4 regions of the Arthrobacter sp. MW3 TE3886 genome follow, and region 2 is predicted to be linked to each of the others. Evidence: riboswitches for the same ligand, from Rfam matches in the RefSeq annotation. Region 2 holds a riboswitch; each other region holds the start of a gene.

Region 1 (4,797 bases), 2.9 Mb from region 2:
AATTGGGGAAGAACGTTTTGCCGAAGACCAGCGTGGCGGCGGAGGCGTAGAGGAAGAATTCATACCACTCAACCACTGTGCCGGCCATGGAGGCCGTTACTACCTTCTTCAGTCCGGACGTTTGGACGTCCGGCTCGTCTGCGCGCGTTGTCGCGGCGTTTTCCGTGCTCATGAGAACTCCTTCGGTGTCGCCTTCGACACCCTGCGGACCATTGGACTGAGGACGCCCGTGATGTAGGGCACATGGCGTCATTCCCCATGAGTATGGACGCTCCCGCGCTGAGCCTCAACGGCCATTAGTGCAGAGCGCGTCTGCAAAAATGCACAAGCAGGCGGGCCTAGTGGCCGAAGAAGGTCTCCCGGAGCTGCCCGCTGAGCTGGCCGATTTCGGTCAGGAAGCCGTCGTGGCCGATCGGCGCTTCGATGATGTGCAGTTCCGCTCCGCCCGGCAGGGCCTCGGCCAGCTGGCGGGACTGGGCCGGGAAGTACAGGCGGTCCGAGTCCACGGCCGCCACGAGGAACTCTGCGGTGGCCGGGGCCAGGGCCTCCGCGAGGCTGCCCCGCCCGCGGCAGACATCGTGGCTCATGAGGGCTTCGGTAATGGCGATGTAGCTGTTGGCATCGAAGCGCCGGACCAGCTTGCTGCCCTGGTGGTCCAGGTAGCTTTCCACCTGGTAGCGCCCGCGTCCGGCCAGCGATCCGGCTTCCAGGGGCGTCTCGGACTCCTGGGCGTTCCGGCCAAACCGGCCGTCCAGTTCGGCCGCGGAGCGGTAGGTGATGTGCGCGATGCGGCGGGCGAGGGCGAGCCCAGCCTCGGGCTCGGGGCCGCCGTAGTAGTTCCCCCCGTTGAAGTGGGGATCCTGGCGGATGGCCAGCGTCTGGGCCTGCGCAAAGGCAATCTGTTCGGCCGTGCTGCTGGGGCCGACGGAAATCACGGCGCAGCGTCGGACCCGGCTGGGGTAGGTGACGGCCCATTCAAGGGCGCGTGCGCCGCCAAGCGAGCCGCCCACCACGGCGTACCAGCAACCGATGCCCAGGGCGTCGGCCAGCCGCGCCTCGGCAGCGGTGGTGTCGCGCAGGGTGACGAGCGGGAAGCGCGATCCCCAGGGGCGCCCGTCGGGGGCCGGGGTGGAGGGTCCCGTGGAACCGTAGCAGCCGCCCAGGATGTTGATCGAGACGACGAAATACTTGTCCGTGTCCACGGGCGCTCCGGGTCCGGCGAGCTGTTCCCACCAGCCGGGTTCCCCGCTTTCGCCGCGGGTCACATGCGTGTCGCCGGTCAGGGCGTGTTCAATGAGGACAGCGTTGGAGGCGTCAGCGTTCAGGGTCCCCCACGTCTCGTAGGCGAGGACCACATCCGGCAGCAGGATCCCGGATTCGAGCTGCAGATCACCGATCCTGACGGACTGGACGGTCCCGTCCGGGGTCCGGGATGGTTTGGTTTCGGGTACACCCGTGCGGGTGACGGCAATCGTCATGTGAGGACCTATCTTCGCGCTTGCCTGCCGTCAGCTGACCGGCAGGCCAGGTCTTCACCCGGGGCACCCCGCCGCAAAAGGAGGGTTGCCGGCCAGCAAGCCGGGGCTGTCGCTGGCACTCATGACCTGGTACGAGTCTACGAAACACGGTGCGGAAATCACGAAGATTGTGACTTCCATGTGACAGCCCCCTGGCCGGCCGCCCCTTGCGGGGAGGCCGGCCGGGGTGACTAGGCGGACTTGGCCGCGCGGAATCCGGCGTCGAGGTCCGCGAGGATGTCGTCGATGTGCTCCAGTCCCACCGACAGCCGCACCAGCCCGGGGTTCACGCCGGCGATCGTCTGCTGTTCGGGCGAGAGCTGGCTATGGGTGGTCGACGCCGGGTGGATCACCAGGGACCGGACATCACCGATGTTCGCGACGTGCGAGTGCAGTTCGAGGGCATCGACGAACCGCTTGCCGGCCTCCGCTCCCCCGGCGATGTTGAACGCCACGACGGCGCCGGTCCCCTTGGGCCCATACTTGCGGCCGCGCTCGTACCAGGGGCTGGACGGCAGCCCGGCGTAGGCGACCGATTCGACGTCGTCCCGCCCCTCCAGCCATTGCGCCACCTTGGTGGCGTTGGCCACGTGGCGCTCGACGCGCAGGCTCAGCGTTTCGATGCCCTGGGCGATGAGGAAGGCGTTGAACGGGGACACCGCGGAGCCGAGGTCGCGCAGGAGCTGGACCCGGGCCTTGAGGATGTAGGAAAGGTTCGCGCCCAGTGCGCCGTCGGCGCCGAGGTCGCGGGCGTAGACCAGGCCGTTGTAGGTGGGGTCCGGGGTGTTGAAGCCGGGGAACCGCTCCGGGTCCTTCCCGAAGTCGAAGTTGCCGGAGTCCACGATCACGCCGGCGATTGCGGCGCCGTGCCCGCCGAGGTACTTGGTGGCGGAATGGACCACGATGTCCGCGCCCCACTCGATCGGCCGGATCAGGTAGGGGGTGGAGAGCGTGTTGTCGACGACCAGCGGCACGCCGGCCTCGTGCGCCACGCGGGAGACGCCCTCGATGTCCAGCACGTCCTGGCGGGGGTTGGAGACCACTTCGCCGAAGAACAGCTTGGTGTTGGGCTGGACGGCGTCCCGCCACTGGTCCAGGTTGTCCGGGTCCGCCACGAAGGTCACGGAGATGCCGAACTTCTTCAGCGTGTGGGCGAGCAGGTTGTAGGTTCCGCCGTAGAGGCTGGGGCTGGCCACCACGTGGTCCCCGGCCTCGGCGATATTGAGGATCGCGAACGTCTCGGCGGCCTGGCCGGAGCTGAGCAGCAGGGCCGCGAGGCCGCCTTCCAGGCTGGCCACGCGCTGTTCGACGGCGTCCTGGGTGGGGTTGCCGATCCGGGTGTAGATGGGCGCGAGTTCGGCGAGCGCGAAGCGGTTCGCGGCGCTTTCGGCGCTGGGGAACACGAACGACGTCGTCTGGTAGATGGGCAGGGAACGCGCGCCGGTGGCGCTGTCCGGCTCCTGGCCGGCGTGGATCTGGCGGGTTTCAAAGGACCAGGCGTTGGACATTGATGCTCCTCGAGTCACTGGGCACAGCACCGGCCGGGGCTTTTTTGGCCCGGACCGGGACAGGCGCCGCGCTTGCCCTCCGGCGGGCGCCGGACGGCCAGGTCTTCACCCGGGGCACCCCACCGCGATACGAGGGTTGCCGGCCAGCAAGCCGGGGCTGTGCGCTGGCACTCATGACCTGGGTTAAGTGTAGGAATGGCGGCGCAGCCCTGGATAGCTTTATGACGAAGATGAAGACGGCCTCCGTGGCGGCGCGTCCCGGGCCGCCCCGATCAGCGCGCCGGGACGTCCCATGACGGTTAGGGGAGCCTAAGCTGAGAGGTCCATCACAAAGTGCCAAGATGATGGCATGCGCATGGATCACGTCTCTTACGCCTGTGAACACGATGGCTTGGCAGCCACCACTGAACGTATTGCGTCTGCCCTCGGCGTTGAAGCCGTGAAGGGTGGAGTGCACCCCCGTTTCGGGACACGCAACATGATCATCCCGCTCGCGGGACACAAGTACCTGGAAGTCGTGGAGGTCCTGAACCACCCGGCCTCCGACAAGGCCCCGTTCGGCCAGGCCGTCCGGGCACGTTCCGAGGCCGGCGGCGGCTGGATGGGCTGGTGCGTCGAGGTTGACGACCTGGCCCCGTTCGAGGAGCGGCTCGGCCGCGCCGCCGTCAACGGCAACCGGAAGTTTCCCGACGGCCGCGAACTGGTCTGGAAGCAGATCGGCATCCTGGGGCTCATCGCCGACCCCCAGGTGCCCTACATGCTCAAGTGGGAGGGTGACCCGGAACTGCACCCGTCCAACGCCTACGCGAGCGATGTCAAGATGTCCGCGCTGACCATTGCCGGTTCGGCAGCCCGCGTCACGGAGTGGCTGGGCGAACCGGTTGAAAAGCCGCTGGAAGACGTCGCCGTGAACTGGATCGCGCCGCACGGTACTCCCGGCATCCTCTCCGTCACCTTCGAGACCGCCTCCGGAGCGGTCACGATCTAACGCTCCATCTGCCCCACGCTTCGGCCGCCATCTCCTAGGTGCCAACGATGTCACCCAGGAGACGGCGGCCGAGATCATTTAAGGCCGGTCAGGGTGCCGGCCCCTAAACGCAACGCGGGGTCACTTCTGGCCCATCCGGGGGATCCGGATGGGCCAGAAGTGACCCCGCGTTGCTGTGTGAGGCTCAGCCCAGGCCCACGGCCTTGCCGAACAGGCTGAACCCCACGAACGCCACGGTGTCCAGGATGGCGTGGGCGATCACGAGCGGCATCACCCGTTTAGTCCGCGTGTACACCAGCGCGAAGACGACGCCCATCACCGCGTTGCCGATGAACGGCCCGAACCCCTGGTACAGGTGATAGCTGCCGCGGAGCAGGGCGCTGGCGGCAATGGCTGCCGGCACGCTCCAGCCCAGTTTCCCGAGCCGGTCCAGCAGGTACGCCACCACAATCACTTCCTCGACCACCCCGTGCCGGATCGCAGACAGGACCAGCACCGGCACGGTCCACCAGTACGCGTCCAGGGCGCTGGGGATGATCGCCGTCGTGATCCCCATCGCCCGGCCCGCCGCGTAGAGCCCCAGGGACGGAATGCCGATCAGCGCGGCGAGTCCCAGGCCCTGCAGCAGGTCCTTGCCGGGCCGGGCGAAGTCGAAGCCGATCCTTCGGAACGCCGAGGTCCCGCGCTGACCGGCCGGCCAGTGCTCGGTGAGGAAATAGATCACGAGGGCCACCGGCACCAGGGCGAAGACGATGTCCAGCAACTGGTACGTGAGGTCGAAGTA
Region 2 (4,797 bases):
GCTCTCCAGCATCGCCAGTTCCGAGGTCCCGGCGCGCACCCGGGTATTGACCGCGTCCTGCTGCGCGCGGCGCTTGCGGGAGAGCCGGAAATTGCCGAACAGCAGGAACAAGGCCAGGCCGATGATGGGCACAATGAAGATGCCCAGCAGCCAGGCCATCGCGGTGGTGGGCCGCCGGTTTCCGGGGATGATGCCCAGGGCCAGCACGCGGATGGCGAAGTCGATCACGGTCAAAATCAGAATCGCCCAGGACGGTAAAGTTTCCGCCAGCGGAAATGGCCACAGCACAGGCGAACCCCTCAAGCTACAGGCCCGCGGAACAGTTCCGGAACGGGCAACGTGCAAATCCTATCCCGGGACCGCCGAGACTAAGCTGTAGCCATGACCACTCCTGCCCCTGTTCCTGCGCCCGCGACCGTGCTGGTCTTCCTCGACCCGGCGTTCGACGGCGGCCGCGTTGCCGACGCGTCCCAGCCGCAACTGATGGCCACGGACCTGGGCGCCACCCGCGGCGACGGCGTATTCGAATCCCTGCTGGCCGTCGGCGGCCGGCCCCGCAAGATCCAGGCGCACCTGACCCGGCTGGCCGGCTCGGCCCGGCTGCTGGAGCTGGACATCCCGGCCGAGGACGCATGGCGGCGGGCGGTGGAAACCGCCATCCGCGAGTTCCGGGGGCAGGAACCTGCCGAGGGTGCAGCCGGCGGCACGGGGCAGGACGAGGTGGTGGTGAAGCTGATTGTCACCCGCGGGCCGGAGGGCGCGGCTGCCCCCACGTGCTGGATCCAGGCCTCCGCGCCAGCGGCCGCGGGCCGCCGGCAGCGCGAGACCGGGATCGACGTCATCCTGCTGGACCGCGGCTACGACAGTGAAGTCGGCGAGCGCGCCCCGTGGCTCCTGCTCGGCGCCAAGACCCTTTCGTACGCCGTGAACATGGCGGCGTTGCGCTACGCCCACCGGCAGGGCGCCGACGACGTCATCTTCACGTCCGCGGACGGCCGGGTGCTGGAGGGTCCGACGTCGACCGTTCTGCTGGCCCACCTGGAAACCTCGGACGACGGCGCCGGCGGCGTCCGCACCGTCCGGCGGCTCATCACTCCCCAGCTGGACAGCGGCATCCTGCCCGGCACGTCACAGGGCGCCCTGTTCACCGCCGCCAAGGCTGCCGGCTGGGAACTGGGCTACGGCCCGCTGGAGCCGAAGGACCTGCTGGACGCCGACGCGGTCTGGCTGATCTCCAGCATCCGGCTCCTGGCCCCGGTGAACCACATCGACGGCCAGGAAATCGGCACCCCGGAACTGCGGCGCCAGCTCACGGCCGAACTCAACGCCCTCTTCGCCACCATCGAATAGCAACGCGGGATCACCCCAGGGCGTCCGCGGGCACTGCCGGGCACCGGCGGAAGGAGGCCGGGTTGAACGCCGGGAGCGTGAACGTTGCCAGCACGGCGTCGAGCATTTCCGGAGCCCACGTGCTGTTCTCCCCCAGGGTCGCGCAGACACCCAGCACCACGGGCGTTCCGTCGGTGCGGCGGCGGATCTGGACCTGGACCGGCCCGGTCAGCCCGAGCGTGCGGACGGCGGCCAGACCCAGCTTGCGCACATCCCCGGCCTGATCCGCCGGCACCCTCCGGCTGACTTCGTCGCTGCCGGCGCGTCCATACGGAGTCCTGGTCTTCTCGAGGACCACCGCCACCGGGGCCATCGCGTTGCGTGCCGGGGTGCCGAACACCAGGCACACGTAGTCGGCGCCCGGGATGAATTCCTGGACCAGTTGCCCCGCCGGCAGGTTCTTCCAGCTAACGGAGGCGGTTCCGGCCAGCAGGTGGACACCATGGAAGCCTTTGAAGACCCGCGGCTTGACCACCACGGGGCCGCTGAGGCCGGCGAGGGATGCCGGCGCGGCGGCGAGGTCGCCCGGCACCGCGAACCGGGGCACCGGGATGCCGGCCGCCTGCAGCGCCCAGGTGGTGAACAGCTGATCGTTGGCGAGGGCCACCGCGGCAGGATCACCCACGATGATCCGCACGTCCTGGGCGAATCCGGCGCGGGCCGCGGCCAGGACCGGGAGTTCCACGGTGAGGGTCGGAATGATGACGTTGATGGCTTCGCGGTCCACCAGCCGGCGCAGGTCCAGAATCATGTCCGGGTCCGTCGCCGGCAGGAGCCTGACCGCGGCGGCGGGAGTCTCGCCGGCCTGACGGGTGTCGGCGCGGGCATCGGAGCCGAGGTACGGGAGGCCTCGGGCTTCGAGTTGGGCCGCGACGGCCCGTCCGGCGGCGCTGGTAATCCCGGTAACGAGTATGCGCGGGTCCACGATTGCTCCATTCCGCCGTCACCGTCCCGACCGCGGCTGCGGCTCCGACCGTTCCAGCCACCGATTCTCAGACAGCCTGTTGTTGGACAGACGAGTCGTTTCACGGACTGCTCGATTCACAAACTGCCCGAATCACCTGCAGCGCCGGCCGACGCGTCGGACCTAATCCCCCCAGTAGACGGCGAAACATCCCGGCAGACACGAGTGGGCAGTACCCGAAACTGGAGCCCGCCACTACTCGCCCGGGCCACGGTCCGGTTACGGAACATGACGGCGGCGGCGGTGCGGGCCGGCGCCGCAGGTGTTACGTTTTTGGGGAGTAATGAGAACCGGTGCCAAGCCCTGACTGGCCGGTCGGCAACCCTCCCTTTCGCGGCGGGGTGCCTCAGGTGAATACTCGGCATATCGACCATTCGAGCTGCAAGCGTGAAAGAGGAGATCCGTCGTGCCCGACACGTCAACACCCACACCAGCCACCAGTACAGTCCCCGCCGCAGCCCCCAGCGCGGCAACCGCCGGCGAGGAAAGGCTGGCCTACCGCCTGTTCACCGGCGCGGATGACCGCGCCTTTTGCGAGCGGGTGTCAGCCGCCCTGGCCGAGGGCTATGTGCTGCACGGAAGCCCCGCCGCCAGCTTCAACGGAAGCACCGTGATCGTGGCGCAGGCGCTGGTCCTGCCGGCCGCGATTGCAAGTGCGGACGCCGCCGTGGCCAATGCGGTTGATGAGCTCGACGCCGACGAGTCTGGCGCCGACGGGGTCTTCGCGGGCCACGCATGAGCTACGCCGGAGACCTCAGCCCGGATGAGGCGTGGGCCAAGCTGGAGGCCGGAGCCATCCTGGTGGATGTCCGAACCGAGGGCGAATGGGCCCACATCGGTATCCCGGACACCGCGGCTGCGGGCGAAAGCCGCAACGATCCGCTCTTCATCCAGTGGAACCTCGCCGGCGGCACGCCGAACCCGCACTTCGTGGAACAGCTAAGGCAGCAGGCGCCGGAGGACACCGCCGTCGAACTGGTGTTCCTTTGCCGCTCCGGTGCCCGGTCGATCGCCGCCGCGACGGCCGCGACGGCCGCCGGCTTCACCTCCTACAACGTCCTTGAGGGCTTCGAAGGCGAGACCGACCGCTTCGGCGAACGCACCGTCAACGGCTGGAAGAACCGCGGCCTGCCCACCAACCTCGGAAAGATTTAAGTGACTTTCAATCCCGACGCCGCCGGCTGGGCGGCCGACACCCAGGCTGTCCGCGGCGGCCTTGACCGCACCGGCTTCCAGGAAACCACCGAGCCGATCTTCCTCAACTCAGGATTCGTCTACGAGTCAGCGGCCGCCGCCGAGCGCGCCTTCACCGGGGAGGACGAGCGCTTCGTCTACTCCCGCTACGGCAACCCCTCCGTCGCCACCTTCCAGGAGCGGCTCCGGCTGCTCGAAGGGACGGAGGCGTGTTTTGCGACGGCGTCCGGCATGTCCGCCGTCTTCACCGCCCTGGGCGCGCTGTTGGCGGCCGGGGACCGGGTGGTCGCGGCCCGCTCGCTGTTCGGCTCGTGCTTCGTGATCCTCAACGAGATCCTGCCGCGCTGGGGTGTCGAGACGGTCTTCGTGGACGGCCCGGACCTGGAGCAGTGGCAAGCCGCGCTGTCCGAGCCGACCACCGCCGTGTTCTTCGAGTCGCCGTCGAACCCCATGCAGGAAATCGTGGACATCGCCGCCGTGAGCAAACTGGCGCATGCGGCCGGCGCCACGGTGGTGGTAGACAACGTCTTCGCCACCCCGCTGCTGCAGCGCTGCGGCGACCTCGGCGCGGACGTGGTGGTCTACTCCGGCACCAAGCACATCGACGGCCAGGGCCGGGTCCTGGGCGGAGCCATCCTGGGCACCAGGGAATTCATCGACGGGCCCGTCAAGCAGCTCATGCGGCACACCGGTCCGGCGCTTTCGGCGTTCAATGCCTGGGTGCTCACCAAGGGCCTGGAGACCATGGCCTTGCGCGTCAACCATTCCTCGGCCTCGGCGCTGCGGCTGGCCGAATGGCTCGAGGGACAGCCTGCGGTGGGCTGGGTAAAGTACCCGCTGCTGCCGTCCCACCCGCAGTACCGGCTGGCGGTGCAGCAGATGAAGGCCGGCGGGACGGTTCTCACCCTGGAGCTGCAGCCCTCCCCCGGCCGCACGGCGAAGCAGGCCGCGTTCGCACTCCTGGACGCGCTGCGGATCATCGACATCTCCAACAACCTCGGCGACGCCAAGACGCTCATCACGCACCCGGCCACCACCACGCACCGCGCGATGGGTCCGGAAGGCCGCGCGGCGATCGGGCTCAGCGACGGTGTGGTCCGGCTTTCGGTGGGCCTGGAGGACGTCGAGGACCTCATCCGCGACCTCGGCCAGGCACTCAAGCAGGTCTAGGGCCGCCGCCCCCTGCCGTGCACTGCCCCTGGTGCCGGCTCCCGGTCAGGCCGGGCGCAACCGGCCCAGGGGCGAACGAT
Region 3 (4,797 bases), 1.0 Mb from region 2:
GTCTGGTCAAGATCCAGGACCGCAAGACACTGTTGCGCCGCAGCGCCGACGACACGGACCCGATCGAACGCGCCGTCGTGGCCAACGCCGACCAGCTGGTGGTGGTGGTCGCCGCCGCCAACCCCGAGCCGCGGACCGGTTTCATCGACCGCGCACTGGTGGCCGCATACGACGCCGGCATCGAGCCGCTGCTGCTCGTCACCAAGGCCGACGTCAAGGATCCCGCCGAACTGCTGTCCAACTACCAGCACCTCGATTTTCCCGTCATCATCTCCAAGACCGCGGACTCCGCCGCTTCCGGCATCGACGCCCGCTCCGACGACGGGCTCTCCGCCCGGCTCGACAAGGACGCGGTGTCCCAGCTGCGCGACTACCTCGACGGCAAGGTCACCGTGATGCTGGGCCATTCCGGCGTCGGCAAGTCCACCATGGTCAACGCCCTGACCGGGGCCGAGCGGGCCACGGGAGGCGTGAATGCGGTAACCGGCCGCGGCCGCCACACGTCCTCCTCGGCACTGGCGCTGAAGGTCAACGATGCCCCGGCGGGCAGCTGGATCATCGACACCCCCGGCATCCGGTCCTTCGGCCTGGCCCACGTGGACCCGGACCGGATCCTCCGTTCCTTCCCGGACCTGGAACCGGGAACCGATGATTGCGAACGCGGCTGCAAGCATGACTCCACCGCCGTCAACTGCGGCGTCGACAAGTGGGTGGCCGCCGGGCACGCGGGGCCCTCGGGACCGGCCAGGCTCGCGTCCCTGCGCCGGCTGCTGGGCACGGACCCGCGGATGGAAGCACAGGAAACCAAGGAACTGGGCACCGTCTCCTAGCCGGCCCGGCAACCGGGCTGCGGCGCCGTGCCGCGGCCTCCCGCCCGGCAGCCCGGTTTGACGGTAGTTTGGAACCATGAGCCAACCCGCTTCGAGCTACAACGATGACCTGCGCCTTGCCCATGTACTGGCAGATTCGGTCGATTCCCAGACCATGAGCCGCTTCAAGGCGCTCGACCTTCGGATCGAGACGAAGCCCGACCTCACACCCGTCACCGATGCCGACAAGTCCGCGGAAGAGGCCATCCGCGGCCAGCTCTCCCGGTCACGTCCGCGGGACGCGGTCCTGGGCGAGGAATTCGGCAGCTCGGGCCACGGTTCCCGCCGGTGGATCATCGACCCGATCGACGGCACCAAGAACTTTGTCCGCGGCGTCCCGGTCTGGGCCACCCTGATCGCCCTCGTCGATGAGGGCGAACCGGTGGTCGGCGTCGTGAGCGCGCCGGCACTGGGCAAGCGCTGGTGGGCCGCCAAGGGTGCGGGCGCCTACACGGGCCGCTCGCTCGCCGCCGCCACACGCTTGAAGGTATCCAATGTCTCCAATCTCGAGGACGCCTCGCTGTCCTACTCCAGCCTTGGCGGCTGGAAGGAACGCGGGAATCTGGATGAGTTCCTGGGCCTGACCGAGGAAGTGTGGCGGACCCGCGCCTACGGTGACTTCTGGTCCTACTGCCTCGTGGCCGAGGGTGCCGTGGACATCGCCTGCGAGCCCGAGCTGAACCTCTACGACATGGCCGCCCTGGTGCCGATCGTGACCGAGGCCGGCGGCCGCTTCACCTCGCTCGAGGGAGAGGACGGACCCTTCGGCGGCAATGCCCTGGCCACCAATTCGATCCTGCACTCGGAAGTCCTCAAGCGGCTTAACCCCGGTCTCGACGACCTCTTCCCGGCTCACCCCAACAACTGAACCGAACCACTGATCCAAGCCCCTGGTTGATCGAACAAACGGCGGCGGCCGACCCCCATTGCGGGGCCGCCGCCGCCGTTTGTTCGGCCACAGCGCGTTGTGGCCGCGCCCGTAATAATCCGCTTCACAATCGGCGCCCGCCTTTTCCCCGGCTGCGCGGATGTCCTACGCTCGATGCAGGTCACGAGTGCCAGCGCTAAACCCCGGTTTGCTGGCCGGCAACCCTCCAGTCGCGGTGGGGTGCCCCGGGTGACGACCTGGCCGGTCCGGAACGGACCCGGCAAGCGCGGATTCCCACGGTGTGGGGTCCTGTTCGAGTGAGGTCCCATGACAACTGCCATTTTCCCCGTCGCCCCCGAATTCCATGCCGCCGGTGCAGAACGGTCTGCAGGGCAGGCTGATGGCCGCCTCGCCCTCGCGGCCCGCCCGCTGGCCGCCGTTACCGGGGCGGAAATCCAGGCGCCGCTGATCACCGGCGGCCACACCCGCTACGCCAACCTCGACTACGGCGCCTCCGCCCCGGCCCTGTCCGTGGTCTCGGCCTACCTGAACGAAATCCTGCCGTACTACGCCAGCGTGCACCGCGGCGCCGGCTACGCATCGCAGATCAGCACGTCCGTCTACGAGAACGCCCGGGACATCGTGCGGGACTTCGTGGGCGGCCGGCCGGACGATTCCGTGATCTTCACCCGCAACACCACCGATTCCCTGAACCTGCTGGCGGGCTGCCTGCCGCTGCGCGACGGGCGGCCCGCGGGCGAGGTCGTCTACCTCGACATCGAGCACCACGCCAACCTCCTGCCCTGGCAGAATGTCCCGCACCGCAGCGTCGTGGCCGCCCCCACCCTCGCGGCCACGGTGGACCGCCTGCGCGAGGAGCTGGCGCGCGGCGATGTCAGCCTGCTGGCCATCACCGGCGCTTCCAACGTCACCGGGGAGATCCTGCCGATCCGGACCCTGGCCGCGCTGGCACACGAATACGGCGCCAGGATCGTTGTCGACGCCGCGCAGCTGGCCCCGCACCGGCGGATTAACATCGCCGCGGACGGCGTCGACTACCTCGCCTTCTCTGGGCACAAGCTGTACGCCCCGTTCGGCGCGGGCGTGCTGGTGGGCCGGACGGACTGGCTCGACGCCGGCACCCCACACCTGGCCGGCGGCGGCGCTGTCCGCGACGCCCGGCTCGACTCCGTCAGCTGGACCACGGGACCTGCCCGGCACGAGGGCGGCTCGCCTAACGTCCTTGGCGCGGCGGCCCTCGCCCGTGCCACCCAGGTCATTGCGGCCCTGGACCAGGAGCAGTGGCAGGCCCACGAGGACGCCATCCGGTCCTTCCTCGTCGAAGGCCTCCAGGGCATCGACGGAGTAACCGTGCACCGTATCTTTGCCGATTCGCCTTCCGTTTCTTCCCCCGAAGGCGGCCAGGCAGGCCCCGGCACGATCGGCGTCGTGAACTTTTCCGTGGAAGGCTTCGACGCCGGGCTGGTGGCCGCCTACCTGTCGGCCGAACACGGCATTGGCCTGCGCGACGGCCGATTCTGCGCCCACCCGCTGCTCAAGCGGCTCGGCCTGCCCGCCGGCTCCCTGCGGGCCAGCTTCGGGCTGGGCTCGCGGCTGGAGGACGCCGAACGCCTGCTGGCCGGCCTGCAGCAGCTGCGGCAGAACGGACTCGGCTGGGATTACGTGGTGGACGCCGGCCGCTGGGTGCCGGCCAACGACACCCGCAGCTACCCCCACTGGGCGCCGAACACCCCGGGCACCGCCGGCGCCGCGCCCTGCACCCTCGACTAGCGCAGGATCAGGGCCCGGCGAGGGTGCGGTAAATTCGAAAGGTACCTGAAACAAGCAGGACCTTCCGAAGGAGATCGCACGTGGCAAGCGCCGGCCCCAGGCTGCACAGTGGACCCAAGCTGCAGAGCGGGCGGCGCCAGGAACTCGGACAAAGCTTCCAGGACGGCGGGGAACACTATGAACGCGTCCGCCCCGGCTATCCGCAGGAGTCCGCCGGCTGGCTGGTCCCGGCGGGGGCCAGGGACGCCGCGGACATTGGCGCCGGCACCGGGAAGTTCACTGCGCTCCTGGCAGAACGCGGACTGGACACGGTGGCTGTGGACCCCTCTGCCGACATGCTGGAGCAGTTGCGCCGGACCCTGCCGGACGTCATCGCCATCGAGGGCAGCGCCGAGGACACGGGTCTCGAGCCGGAATCCTTCGACCTCGTCACGGTCGCCCAGGCGTGGCACTGGTGCGATCCTGGCCTGGCCAGCATCGAGATTGCCCGGATCCTGCGGCCGCACGGAGTGCTGGGCCTGATCTGGAACCAGCTGGACACCAGCGTGCCCTGGGTGCACCGCCTCTCCCGGATCATGCACGCCGGGGACGTCCTCAAACCACACTTCCGCCCCGCTGTGGGCCCCGAGTTCACCGGGCTGGAGAGCCACCTGACGCGGTGGGAGGATTCCGTCACCACGGAGGACATCCAGGAGCTGACCAAATCCCGCAGCTACTACCTCGCGGCATCGGACTCCACCCGGGCCAAGGTCATGGCCAACCTCACCTGGTACCTGCACGAGCACCTGGGGCACACCCCAGGCGACGTGCTCCAACTGCCTTACCTCACCCAGACGTGGCGGGCATTCCGGGCCTGATGCCCGTTCCCCCCGGATTCCCGGATTGCATGCAAGGCCCCGCCGGGCTTATTGTTTCGGTATGCCTAATAATTACTTGTAGGCAGATGGAACTTTGACGCCGGCTGTTTTCCAGCCGGCGCCGATCATCGCGTCAACGCGGACGCGCCAATCACAGGAGCTGGCAGTGCTGGAGGTAAAAGGACACGGGCAACCGGCGCAGGACGTCGCCCCCACCTACAAACACCCGGGTGCCCGCAGGGCGCTGATCGGCCTGTTGGGGCCGGCGTTCGTGGCATCGATCGCCTACGTGGACCCCGGAAACGTGGCCGCCAACCTGACCGCCGGCGCGCAGTACGGCTACCTGCTGGTGTGGGTCCTCGTGGCCGCCAACGTCATGGCCGTCCTCGTCCAGTACCAGTCCGCCAAGCTC
Region 4 (4,797 bases), 3.8 Mb from region 2:
GGTCATCGGGACGGTGTCCAGCTCGCCCGCGGGAGTGGTCCGGTTGACCACCAGGACGTGTTCGATGGCGTTGTCGCCGGAGACGGCGGCGTCCGCGTTGTCCTTGACCGGCACGGCGGTGCCGCGGCGGAACTGGCCGTCGGTGGTGACCAGGAGCTTGGCGCCGGTGTCCTCGACCCGGAACTTCAGGGCCTCCGCGGAGAACCCGCCGAAGACCAGGGAATGGATGGCGCCGATGCGGGCCACGGCGAGGGTGATGATGACGGTTTCGGGGATGACGGGGAGGTAGATGACCACCCGGTCGCCCTTGGTGATGCCCAGGTCCAGGAGGGCGTTGGCGGCTTTGGAGACCTCGCGCTGGAGGTCGGCGTAGGTGACGGCACGGCGGTCACCGGGCTCGCCCTCGAAGTGCAGGGCCACCTTGTCCCCGCGCCCCGCCGCTACGTGGCGGTCGACGCAGTTGTGGGCGACATTGAGTCTGCCCCCTTCGAACCAGGTGATCTGCGGTCCGACGCCGTCCTCGACGTCGGCCGGGACCCGGCGGTGCGCGGTGTGCCAGGGTTTGGCACGCTCCGTTGTGCCGCCGGGCACGTCCGCCCAGTCGAGGCGGAGAGCCTGGGTTTCCCAGAACGCAACCGTCTCTGCCTGGGCAGTTCCCGCCGTCGCGGCGGCGCCGTGCCGGGGAAGGTAGTTTCCGGGGGTGGTGCTGCGGTGACGCGCCGGCCCGTCGGTGGGGACGCCGTGCACTGCGTCGTCCGTGGGCTCGTTCAGGGACCATCCCGAAGAGCCGCGAGAGGAGCCGGGCGCGTCACGCGGCCCTGCTTCGTTCGCCGTCGCGTCCGAAGTGGTTTGTGGGAATGCCTCGGACGCGGTCCGGGCAAAGGTGGGCAGGGCGGAATAATTCTCAGGGGTCATTGCTGCACTCCATCGGTCCTGGCAGTAGCACCCTTGGTCCCTCCGGTTCCCTCGAATTTCCTCGAAGGAGGGCGGAACAGTTCCGTGGGAATGGTCGTCTCACGTCACCGGGGGTTGCTGCGGCGTCATCGATCCAGGTCTCTCGGCCGCTCGGGATGGTCATTACCTACTAGAGCCGAGATGCAGGATTCCACAAAATCGGCGCCCGGGAGCGCTGTAATATTCGTTCACCCGGCCTGCGTCCGGTCGAAATCATTCATTTATTCGACGATTGCCCGGAAAGGCCGCAGGAGTAAGGTTGACGCATGGCCCATGTTAACGATCCGGCAGTCATTGACCGCCTCATGCGAACCAAAGGCACGTGGGCGGTGGTCGGCCTCAGCACCAACGAATGGCGCTCGGCGTACGAAGTCTCCCTCTATGTCCGGGACCGGATGGGCATGACCATCATTCCGGTCAACCTTCCCGGCGACGACGTCCACGGGGAGAAGGGGTACCGTTCCCTCGCGGACATCCCGGCGGAGAAGCACCCGATCGACGTCGTGGACTGCTTCGTCAACTCCCACAGGGTGGGGGCAGTCATAGACGAGGCCATCGCCGTAGGCGCCAAGGCCGTCTGGCTGCAGCTGGGCGTCTTCGACGACGCCGCGGCGGACCGCGCCAAGGCCGCCGGGCTGGACGTCGTCGTGGACGCGTGCCCGGCCCGCGAAGGCTGGCGCGTGGGCATCTAACGGCCCGGGAATGACGATCAACAGGTTGGGAAGAGTCGGTTACAAAATGTGACCGGCTTTTTCCGTATTCGCCGCATTGCCGTGTGAGATGGACTCGTAACCATCCCGAGCGGCTGAGAGATCTGGCTCTGTGACGCCGCAGCAACCCCCTCTTTGAGGACGGTGCTACCGCCAGGACCGATGGAGAACCACTGTGTTCTTAGGCTCCGCGGCTTCGCTCAGCGCTGCCCGGAAGCCAGGACCCAGGGCTTTCCTCGGGCGAGCCCGGAGGAAATCATGAACACGCAGACAGCGGCAGCGCCGCGGCCCCGAGCAGGTGGGGGCCTGTGATCGAGATCCAGAATGTCAGCACGTCCTTCGCTTCGGCCGCAGGCCCCTTCACGGCCGTCGACGATGTCAGCCTGCACATCAGGCGGGGCACCATCCAGGGCATCATCGGGTTCTCCGGCGCCGGCAAATCCACGCTGCTGCGCAACATCAACCTCCTCGAGCGCCCGACGTCGGGACGCGTCCTGGTGGACGGCGTGGACCTGGTGACCCTCTCCGACGCCGAGCTCCGGACCAAGCGGCACGACATCGGCATGATTTTCCAGCACTTCAATCTCCTCAACAACCTCACGGCCCAGGAAAATGTGGAGCTGTCCCTGAAGTTCGCCGGCGTCGGGAAGGCAGAACGCCGCCGGCGGGCCGCCGAAACCCTGGAAATCGTGGACCTCGCCGACAAAGCGGGGACATATCCGGCCAAACTCTCGGGGGGCCAGAAACAGCGGGTGGCGATCGCCCGCGCCCTCGCCACCGGTCCCAAGGTGCTGCTCTGCGACGAGCCGACGTCGGCTGTCGATCCCCGGACGACGTCATCGGTCCTGCAGTACCTGGCCGATGTCAACGCCGAATTCGGCATCACGATCGTGGTGGTCACCCACGAGATGAACGTCATCAAGGCCATCGCGGACAACGTCGCGGTCATGGAAGAGGGCCGGGTGGTGGAGCAGTTCGATCTCACCGAACTCCAGCGCCCCGGCTTCCACCCGGCGACGTCGATCGGCCGCTACCTGGTCTCCGATGAGATCCAGTTGGACCGCTCCGGGAGGGGCACCCACACCACAGCCGCGTCGGAGGGCCTGATCAATGTTTGACCGCATCCTGGAAGTCCTGCCCGAAATCGGCGTCGCCATGGGCCAGACCCTCACCATGCTGCTGGTGGCCATCCCGCTGGCGGTGCTCCTCGGGACACCACTGGGTGTCCTGCTCTACACCATCGGTCCCAACGGGCTCAAGCACCGGCCAAAGCTGCACCGCGTCCTGGACGGACTGGTCAACCTGCTCCGCTCGTTCCCGTTCCTGATCCTGCTGATCGCGATCATTCCCGTGACCAGGTTCATTGTCGGCACGACCATCGGCACGGCCGCCGTCATTGTCCCGCTGACTCTCAACGCCATCCCCTATTTCGCCCGCTTTGTGGAACAGAACCTGAGCCAGCTCGGCGGCGGAGTGGTCGAAGCGGCACGGTCCATGGGCGCCAGCCGGTCCCAGATCGTCCGGGACGTCCTGATTGTGGAGGCGAAGCCCGGACTCGTCAGCTCCATCACCATCATGACCGTCAGCTTCATCTCCTACTCGGCGATGGCCGGCCTGGTGGGTGGCGGCGGAATCGGCGACTTCGCCATCCGGTACGGCTACTACCGCTACGAAACTCCGCTCATGATCACCGCGATTGTCCTGATGATCCTGCTGGTCACCATCGTTCAGCTGGGCGGGTCCTATGTTGCCCGGCGCCTGGACAAGCGCCTCTGAGCGCCCGCAGCACCCTCTTCCCACCTCCCCAGCGGAAAGCACCCCATGACTTCAACACCCAGTACCCGCTTCGACGGACCCCGCCCCCGCCTGCTGATCAGCGCCTTCGTGATGAACACGTCCAGCCACATCATGGGCGGCCAGTGGCGGCGCCCGGAGGCCCAGCAGCACCGGTTCAACGAACTCCAGCTCTGGGTCGACCTGGCCCGCCAGCTTGAGGACGCCAAGTTTGACGCGATCTTCTTCGCCGACGTCGTCGGTCTCTACGGCGACTACGACGGCGGCTGGGCGTCGCTGCTGAAAAAGGGCCTGCAGGTGCCCTCCAACGACCCCCTCATCCTGCTGTCCGCGCTCGCCACCGGAACGCGGGAGATCGGACTGGCCGCGACGTCGTCGGTGATCCAGAGCCACCCGTTCCAGTTCGCCCGGCAGATGTCCACGCTGGACCACATCAGCGGCGGCCGCGTGGCCTGGAACATCGTCACCAGCGTGCTGGAAAACGCGCACCGGAACTTCAACGCCACCGAGCTGACCAAGCATGACGAACGCTACGACTGGGCGGACGAATACGTCGAGGCTGCCTACAAATTGTGGGAAGGGTCCTGGGCAGACGATGCGCTGGTCCGGGACAAGGAGACCGGAGTCCACGCGGACCCGGAGAAAGTCAGCAAGATCTACCACCGCGGACCCCGGTACTCGATCGACGGGCCCCACCTCGCGGCCCCGTCGCCGCAACGCACCCCGGTGCTTTTCCAGGCCGGGAGCTCCGGCCGCGGCCAGCAGTTCTGCGCCGCCAACGCCGAGGCCACCTTCACCCTCGCGCCGAGCACCGAGGTGGCCGCGAAGTACACCGCGGCCGTCCGGGAACAGGCCGTTGCCGCCGGCCGCCATCCGGATGACGTGAAGTTCCTGCAGGGCATGCACTTCGTGGTGGGCGGCACCGAGGCCGAGGCGAACCGCAAGGCCGACGAACTCGAGGACAGCCTGGACATTGAGGCCCTGCTGGCCCACGTGGGCGGCGGGTTCGGCGTTGACCTCGGCGGCCTGCCGCTGGACACCCCGCTCGGTGACTTGGAGACCGAAGGCAGCCAGGGCCATCTCACGGCCATCCGTGCCTCCGTCCGCGGCGGCAACCCCACCCTCCGCGACATTGCGCTCTACCGCAGCCGGGCCAACCGGGTGGTGGGAACGCCGGACCAGATAGCCGACCGCCTCGAGCAGTGGCAGGACGCCGGAATCGACGGCATCAACATCATCAACCAGACCATCCCCGGCTCCTACACCGACTTCATCGACGGGGTGCTGCCGGAACTGCGCAGCCGTGGCCTGGCCCAGACCGGCTACGCGCCGGGAACCC

Evidence for each region. A riboswitch is a leader RNA that binds a small molecule or an ion and turns the genes downstream of it on or off. The one in region 2 is predicted to bind S-adenosylmethionine.
Region 1: it holds a riboswitch for S-adenosylmethionine, as region 2 does, so the genes downstream of both, ABH915_RS07365 (homoserine O-acetyltransferase) here and ABH915_RS20640 (DUF1737 domain-containing protein) in region 2, are expected to answer to the same signal.
Region 3: it holds a riboswitch for S-adenosylmethionine, as region 2 does, so the genes downstream of both, ABH915_RS15960 (aminotransferase class V-fold PLP-dependent enzyme) here and ABH915_RS20640 (DUF1737 domain-containing protein) in region 2, are expected to answer to the same signal.
Region 4: it holds a riboswitch for S-adenosylmethionine, as region 2 does, so the genes downstream of both, ABH915_RS03155 (methionine ABC transporter ATP-binding protein) here and ABH915_RS20640 (DUF1737 domain-containing protein) in region 2, are expected to answer to the same signal.

The regions. Positions count from the first base shown of each region.
Region 1 covers NZ_JBGCAN010000001.1:1,626,236-1,631,032, reverse strand. Annotated here, with positions in the region: gene ABH915_RS07370 (MFS transporter) at 1-172, opposite strand, end outside; gene ABH915_RS07365 (homoserine O-acetyltransferase) at 339-1,478, opposite strand; SAM riboswitch class IV at 1,490-1,605, opposite strand; gene ABH915_RS07360 (bifunctional o-acetylhomoserine/o-acetylserine sulfhydrylase) at 1,709-3,025, opposite strand; SAM riboswitch class IV at 3,089-3,204, opposite strand; gene ABH915_RS07355 (VOC family protein) at 3,375-4,013, shown strand; gene ABH915_RS07350 (CPBP family intramembrane glutamic endopeptidase) at 4,198-4,797, opposite strand, start outside.
Region 2 covers NZ_JBGCAN010000001.1:4,513,342-4,518,138, forward strand. Annotated here, with positions in the region: gene cls (cardiolipin synthase) at 1-288, opposite strand, end outside; gene ABH915_RS20630 (aminodeoxychorismate lyase) at 382-1,350, shown strand; gene ABH915_RS20635 (hypothetical protein) at 1,361-2,314, opposite strand; SAM riboswitch class IV at 2,633-2,747, shown strand; gene ABH915_RS20640 (DUF1737 domain-containing protein) at 2,760-3,092, shown strand; gene ABH915_RS20645 (rhodanese-like domain-containing protein) at 3,089-3,508, shown strand; gene ABH915_RS20650 (O-succinylhomoserine sulfhydrylase) at 3,509-4,717, shown strand; gene ABH915_RS20655 (glutamate--cysteine ligase) at 4,763-4,797, opposite strand, start outside.
Region 3 covers NZ_JBGCAN010000001.1:3,511,620-3,516,416, forward strand. Annotated here, with positions in the region: gene ABH915_RS15950 (ribosome small subunit-dependent GTPase A) at 1-830, shown strand, start outside; gene hisN (histidinol-phosphatase) at 907-1,737, shown strand; SAM riboswitch class IV at 1,917-2,030, shown strand; gene ABH915_RS15960 (aminotransferase class V-fold PLP-dependent enzyme) at 2,065-3,528, shown strand; gene ABH915_RS15965 (class I SAM-dependent methyltransferase) at 3,609-4,385, shown strand; gene ABH915_RS15970 (Nramp family divalent metal transporter) at 4,552-4,797, shown strand, end outside.
Region 4 covers NZ_JBGCAN010000001.1:668,956-673,752, forward strand. Annotated here, with positions in the region: gene acs (acetate--CoA ligase) at 1-915, opposite strand, end outside; gene ABH915_RS03150 (CoA-binding protein) at 1,221-1,646, shown strand; SAM riboswitch class I at 1,744-1,833, shown strand; gene ABH915_RS03155 (methionine ABC transporter ATP-binding protein) at 1,973-2,782, shown strand; gene ABH915_RS03160 (methionine ABC transporter permease) at 2,775-3,440, shown strand; gene ABH915_RS03165 (LLM class flavin-dependent oxidoreductase) at 3,486-4,797, shown strand, end outside.